DNA from 3 places in the Shinella agrisoli genome. Region 3 is predicted to be linked to each of the others. Evidence: predicted binding sites of a transcription regulator. Region 3 holds the regulator's gene; each other region holds the start of a gene.
What was found. Region 3 encodes LexA, which represses DNA repair genes until DNA is damaged. Its sites were predicted from a motif close to TGTTCNNNNTGTGTTCNG; they were not measured.
Positions count from the first base shown of each region.

Region 1: a site for LexA is predicted at 1,139-1,156, ahead of ACIIOY_RS00575 (ribonuclease T2 family protein). Genes of this name have one in related genera too.
Region 2: a site for LexA is predicted at 759-776, ahead of ACIIOY_RS06745 (dehydrogenase). Genes of this name have one in related genera too.

Region 1 covers NZ_JBJIEP010000001.1:126,769-129,030, reverse strand. Annotated here, with positions in the region: gene ACIIOY_RS00585 (DMT family transporter) at 1-41, opposite strand, end outside; gene ACIIOY_RS00580 (alpha/beta fold hydrolase) at 38-997, opposite strand; gene ACIIOY_RS00575 (ribonuclease T2 family protein) at 1,174-1,926, shown strand; gene ACIIOY_RS00570 (hypothetical protein) at 2,059-2,262, shown strand, end outside.
Region 2 covers NZ_JBJIEP010000005.1:199,455-201,716, reverse strand. Annotated here, with positions in the region: gene ACIIOY_RS06750 (DNA polymerase III subunit epsilon) at 1-568, opposite strand, end outside; gene ACIIOY_RS06745 (dehydrogenase) at 854-1,051, shown strand; gene ACIIOY_RS06740 (hypothetical protein) at 1,074-1,553, shown strand; gene ACIIOY_RS06735 (hypothetical protein) at 1,558-1,779, shown strand; gene ACIIOY_RS06730 (hypothetical protein) at 1,929-2,192, shown strand; gene ACIIOY_RS06725 (DUF982 domain-containing protein) at 2,208-2,262, shown strand, end outside.
Region 3 covers NZ_JBJIEP010000013.1:83,479-85,740, forward strand. Annotated here, with positions in the region: gene ACIIOY_RS14930 (ComEC/Rec2 family competence protein) at 1-959, shown strand, start outside; gene lexA (transcriptional repressor LexA) at 950-1,672, opposite strand; gene ACIIOY_RS14940 (molybdopterin molybdotransferase MoeA) at 1,767-2,262, opposite strand, start outside.

The DNA of each region.
Region 1 (2,262 bases), on a different contig from region 3:
CCGACCTCGTGGCGCAGCGGCGTGACGGCGGATGTGCTCATGTGTGTTCCGGGATCCGGCGCCTTTTCGCGGCGACCCGCCTCAACCAGCCTGCGAAGGCGTCGATGGCGGGATCGCGCAGCGCCGGGCTTTCGTTCAGCGTTTCGTGACGCATGCCGCGATAGACGATCGCGTCGACCTCCTCAAGCCGCGATTTTTTCAGCCGCTCGGCAAAGGCCAGCACCGCCCGGCCGCGATCCGTCGCCGGATCCTCGTCGCCGCCGGCAAGATGGACCGGCAGGCCTTTCGGCAGGCGGGCGATACCTTTCCCGGAGGCGCCGGCGAAGGTGACGGCAAAAATGTCGATCCACATGGAGACGTTGACATCGAAGCCGCAGAGCGGATCGGCGATGTAGGCGTCCACCTGCGCCGGATCGTGCGACAGCCAGTCGAAGGCCGTCCGGCGATCCGCGATGGACCGGCCCCAGGCGCCGAAGGTGAGGCGGGGCAGGAGGCTGCTCGGCACATCCGAGCCCTTCAGCATCCGTTCCGCCGCCAGCAGCACCTGCGCCAGCCGCCCGGCAAGGCCCGGCTCGAGATTGGAGTTCCAGACGGCGAGGGCGTCGATATCGGCCGGGTAGGCCTCGGCAAAGGCGAGCGCCAGCAGCCCGCCCATCGAATGGCCGAAGAGCACGACCGGCAGGCCCGGATGCCGGCCGGCCGCGAACGCGCGCACGGCGCGCATGTCTTCGAGCACGCGCTCGATGCCGTTCCTCGCCGCGAACTGGCCGCGCGGCGCATCCGGCGCGGTGGTGAAGCCGTGGCCACGGTGATCGTGGGCGTAGACCGCGAAGCCCTCCGCCGCGATGCGCGCTGCGAAATCCCCGTAGCGGGCGCTGTGCTCGGCAAGGCCGTGGCTGAGAAGAAGGACGCCGCGGGCCTCGCCGGGCGCCGGCTCGTGCCGCAGCGCAAGCATCGCCCCGCTGGGGCTTTTCAGCGTCTCGACCTCTGAGAACACGGCCATTTCCTCCCGTTTGGCAAAGGTCAACGCGATTTGCCATGCAAAGACAATGGGATGCGGCGTGTATTTCTTTATTCGTTCCCGTATTTCGGGATTTTCCCGATTCCTGGTTGCGTTTTTTGGATTTTTGGTTGTATATGATCTTGTTTTGTTCTCTTTCTCGGGAGCCGGTCATGAAGACGAAAGCTGCCTTGTCCTTCCACGTCGCCTTTTCCTTTCTCGTCGCGTGTGCCTGCCTTTTCCTGGGGGCCGGCCTTGCGCGCGCCCAATCCGCGCCGGCGGGCGGCGGGACGCGCGAGATCCTGTCCGTCAGCTGGCAGCCGGGCTATTGCATGGCGCGCCCGAAGAGCCGCGGCTGTGCGGACTTCTCCGCGGCATCGCCCGCCGCAAGGCAATTCTCGCTGCATAGCCGCTTCCAGGCGCGCAAGAGCTATTGCGGCATCGAAGCCGATCTCAAGCAGCAGGCGCGCAAGGGCAAGTGGACGGATCTTCCCGAAATCGCGCTCGCCTCGGGCACGAAGAAGCGCCTGCTTACGGCCATGCCCGCGGCGCGCATCGGCCTCGACAGGCAGCAATGGCTGAGAAGCGGCAGCTGCATGGCCGCTTCGGCGGAAACCTACTACAGCCGCTCGCTGGATCTCCTCGATGAGCTCAATGCCTCGCCGGTCCGCACGCTTTTCACCGGCAAGGCGGGCGGCAGCGTGACGCTTGCCGAGGTCCGCGCCGCCTTCGACGCCGCCTTCGGTTCCGGCGCCGGCGAGCGGGTGCGCCTCACCTGCCGCAAGGCGGGCGGCAAGACCGTCGTGACCGGCTTCACCATCGGCCTTGCGTCCGGCGAGGGTGCGCTGGCAACCCTGATCGCCGGCTCGTCCCCGACGAAATCCCGCTGCACCGGCGGGATGACGGGGGAAGGGCCGGCGGGATGACGGGCTGGAACGGCCGGGAAAGCTTTCATCGGCCGGCCGGCAGCGGAAACGCGTGGCTTGAAGCCCGAACAACCCAAAATTAAGCGAAGCCGCGTTAGAGTGCGGACATATCGGTAACAAGGGGGGCAGGGCATGACGGATAGTCTTACCGGGGAAGCCTGTCGTGCGGCTCCCTCCGAGAGGCTGTCCGGACTGCAGGCTTTCGGTCTGGTTTTTTGTACCGCTCTCATCCTTGTCCTGGCGGATATGGCTGACGGTGTGCGTTTTCACGCCGACGTCGACGATGAACTGCGCGCATTGCAGATTGCCCATCTCCTGTCGCCAAGGGGAAGCTGG
Region 2 (2,262 bases), on a different contig from region 3:
ACAGAATTAGCCTCAACAAATGGGCATACCCACGGGCGTCGTCGATTGCACGATGGCTATGGTCATGGCCTCCGAACCAGGCCGCCGGATAGTTTTGTCGGTTGCAATGCTGATACCCCCAACCGGTTTTTGCCATTATGAGAGACGGGATATCTACGCCTGCACCATAAGTCAGGCCCGGGACACGAGGGCGGTAGAAGAGACGACGTCCCGTAAACTTTTGCAGGTACCAGTCGACCCAGGCCCCGTCAAATGAGAGAGGATGAGCCGCAAATACGGGGGTGCCGGGTCTTTTCGCGACCCAATCTGCCCAGGCGTGGATGGCGGCTTCCGGTCGCAGTTGGTCCCTCGTTGCCTCGTGCCAGGCAGATGGATGCGTTCGCCACCACCTCATTGTGTCGGCATCCTGCACGGCTTCCGGTAGAGGCTTGAGATTGACGGTGAACTCTCCCTGATCCTCACCGCTCTCACTTTGGGCGACCGAAGCAAGGCTCAGCATGGAATGGCGCCCTGGATCAGGGCCATCCGCTTCGATGTCCGTCACGATAAAACTAAGTCCCTGCTTCATTGTGTTACCTGCTCGTTTGACGCCGAGCCTCCGATACGGACAAGAACATCTGCAAGCAAGCCTCTTACGGGAACACCGGCAATCCGCTTGGGCGTAGCAAGCGCTGTCGGCCGAGGTTGCTGGATGGGAGCCTGTGTCGAGCGCATTCGCCTCGAACTTGTCCGTCGTCGATATTGACTCTGACCAGATCGAGAACATATTGAGAACAAGCCGGCGATGCGGACGCCAAATCTGAAACCAAGGGGATGATGCCTGCTGTGGCATGAGACACAGGAGAACGATGACGTGCGCCCGCTTGAAAAACACGATGAGAACCGAACCGAGATCGATGACGCGCTGGCCTGGCACGACGGGAACGCGCGGGCAGCGATCGCCACGCTGCTCGCGGACTGCGCCTATCTGCGCTGGCAGCTGGAGCTTGCAGGGCGGGCGATGAGCACCGGGTTCACCCGAGGCTGGCGACCCAAGGCAGACCGTGAATGACGCCGTCGACCGAGATAGGCGCATGCAATACGCTCCAACACCACGGCCTCCCGCCAAGGGGCTCGACGGCGAAGACAACTATCAGATACTGGTCTTCGACCGCGAGGGCGGAAACTTCCTGGGCTGCGCGCTCAAGACGGCCATGAATGGGATCACCGCCCAGGGATGGAAGGACGCCATCCAGAAATATCCCGGACGCTATCTGATCGAGGTGAACGGTCCGTACGTGCTGCGAGCCGCGACGGCACCCGTCGAAGCCCCGGATGGCCGTCTTAACGGAGCTGGCCAAATCTGCCTTTCGGACCTACCGCAATGGTACGGCCTCAGAGGGGAATGCGCCTGCGGCAAGCGCGCGGAAATCGACCGATATCACCCTAAAATCCAGAAATGGAAGGGCTACCCGCTCGACAAGATCGGCGAAAAGCTGAACTGCACAGCATGCGAAAATGCGGGCCGACCGAGAGGACAAATCAAAATCGAACCCTACAAGCTGCCGAGGTGACACGATGTCGAGACTCGCCTACACGGACCACATGGCTACAGACGATAAAGCAGACACCAACCAGCACGTCCCCGAAGAGCACTATTGCGAAGAGCCCGGCTGCGCCGAATGGGGCGGCTTCGGGCTCGCGCGCAGCAAGGGCGAGCCGGTGCGATGGTGGTGCTGGGAGCACTACCCGTACAAGGAACCCGGGTCGACGCGCTCGAGCGGCACCTTGCAGGCTTAGCAGACCCGCCCTATCTTCCGGTCCGCGACCATGAGGAGACAGCCTTGATGCCTGACCTTGCATTCATCGTTACGACTGGCCTTGTCGCGTTATCGGCCGCAGCCAGCGTTGTCATCTCCATTGCCCGTCCGTTCGTCGATCTCTGAGCCATGTCCGAATATCCAGACCTTATCGAGGCATTCAGGCGAGCGCCCGTCACCTACCTCGCCTCTGCCGCGTCGCGCGACGGAACGCCGATCGCCGCCAAGGATGATGATGGTGAGGTCCATCTGGTGCGGTGGAAAACCGGCGCGGACCTCGAGGAGGGTGAAGAGCCCTATTGGGCTATCTACGAGACCGACGAGCCGATAGAGATCGTGGAATGGATTCCGTCCCCGTTGACCGTGGACGAGATATTGAAACTCTATGGATAAGCCGTAGGGTGTGCCATGGACAACGGAAGATGGGAAGAGCCGATCACGTTTGAAACCCAGCGGCTCGGGC
Region 3 (2,262 bases):
TGCTCGCCATGCCGGTGATCAGCGCCGTGGTCATGCCGTTCGGCCTCATCGCCGTGCTGCTGATGCCGTTCGGCCTCGATGCGGTGCCCTTCGCGATCATGGGCAAGGGCATCGAATGGATGATCGCGCTGTCGAACTGGGTCTCCGGCTGGAATGGGGAGATCGTTACCGGCCGCATACCGCCGCTTGCCTTCCTCCTGGTCGGCGTCGGCGGCGGGCTGGTCTGCATCCTGCGCACGCGGCTGCGCCACCTGGGCACGCTGCTCATCGTCCTCGGAATCGGCGCCGCCTGCTGGCCGGGCAGCCGCAGCATGCCCGAAGTGCTTGTCTCGGAAGACGGCCGACTCGTCGCCGTCCTGCGCGACGGCGGGGTTTCGACGAACCGGACACGACCGCCCGACTTCATCTACGACCAATGGCGCCGCGCGCTTCGGCTCGGCGCGCTCGTCAAGCCGGAGACGCGCAAGACGGCAGGTTTGACGGTGGAAGAGGCAGAGGAGGGCGCGGCAGCTTCCAGCGAGAAGAGGCCGCGCCGCAGGGCGGATCGGGAGAAGGCGAAAGCGGCCATGTCCGCGGCCTTCGAGGCGGCGGGAAAGCGTAACGGCTTCGTCTGCGAAGCAAAGGCGTTCTGCGCCGCCGTCTCGCCGAGCGGCTGGCGGATTGTCGCGCTGGAGGACGTCGCCTTCCTCGGCACGGCCTGCGATGCCGCAGACCTCGTCGTCGTATCCTTTGCCCTGCGGCTCGACGCCTGCCGCTCCGGCGCCCGGATGGTGACGGCGCGGCACCTGCGGCGGACAGGGGCTCTGGAAATCACGCCCACGGGCGCCGCGACGGCTTCGCCCCTGGCCGCGGCCCGGATCACGACCGCCGTCGAGACGCTCGACCGGCCCTGGTCGCGGCACCGCACCTACGACTGGCGGAGCGGCCGGTTCGAAGCCGAATCCGGCAATCAGTTGTAGCGGCGGATGAGGCCGACGAGCTTGCCCTGGATCTTCACGCGGTCCGGCCCGAAGATGCGGGTCTCGTAGGCGGGATTGGCGGCTTCGAGCGCGATGGAGGCGCCCTTGCGGCGGAAGCGCTTCAGCGTGGCTTCCTCGTCGTCGACCAGCGCCACGATGATCTCGCCCGGATTGGCGGTGCTGGCATTGCGGATGATGACCGTATCGCCGTCGAGGATGCCGGCCTCGATCATCGAATCGCCCTTGACCTCCAGCGCGTAATGCTCGCCGCTGCCGATCATCTCGGCGGGCACGGTGATGTCATGGGTGTTGTTCTGGATGGCGGAGATCGGCACGCCGGCGGCGATACGGCCCATGACCGGCACGGAAACGGAGGCGGACATGTCCGCCTGCGCCGGCATGCGCTGCTGCGGGGCGGACGGCAGCGGCTGCTTGCCGCGGCTGCCTTCTATGACGGCCGGTGAGAAGCCGCGGCGAGGCTGGAGGCTCGACGAATAGGCGTCCGGCAGCTTGATGACTTCCAGCGCCCGCGCGCGGTTGGGCAGGCGGCGGATGAACCCGCGCTCCTCCAGCGCCGTGATGAGGCGGTGGATGCCGGATTTCGAGGCGAGATCCAGCGCGTCCTTCATTTCGTCGAAGGACGGGGGAATGCCGGACTCCTTCATACGCTCATGAATGAACAGGAGGAGTTCCTGTTGTTTGCGCGTCAGCATGGCCTCTCCAACCAGAATCGTGAAACAAATCCAGAACAGACACTATCTGTTCCATATGTGTTCCGCAAGAGGCTCGTGAAACAATAATACGGGCTCAGGCGTCAGGTTCGCGCAGGAGAAGGATTTCGCAGGCGGCGCCCGCCTGCGCGGCCGGCGAGTGCGGCGGGCGGACGAGCAGGCCCTCCGACGCGGCAAAGACCTTCATCATCGAGGAATCCTGCCTGTCGTGCGGCGTGACCAGCAGTTCGCCGCCCGGCCCGCGGGCGATTCGCGCCCGCACATAGTCCTGCCGCCGGTCGTTCTGCTGGAGCGGCACCGCGGCGACCGCCGCGCGCAGCCGGCTCCTTTCGGGCAGGCGGGCGAGGCGGCGGACGAGGGGTTCGAGGAAGATCAGCGAGCAGACGAGGCTGGAAACGGGATTGCCGGGAAGGCCGACCACCTGGACGGCGCCGAGGCGGCCGACCATCAGCGGCTTTCCGGGACGCATGGCGATGCGCCAGAAATCGAGCGCCATGCCGGCCTCGCCGAGCACCGGCTGGACGAGGTCGAAATCGCCGACCGAGGCGCCGCCGAGCGTGACGAGCACGTCG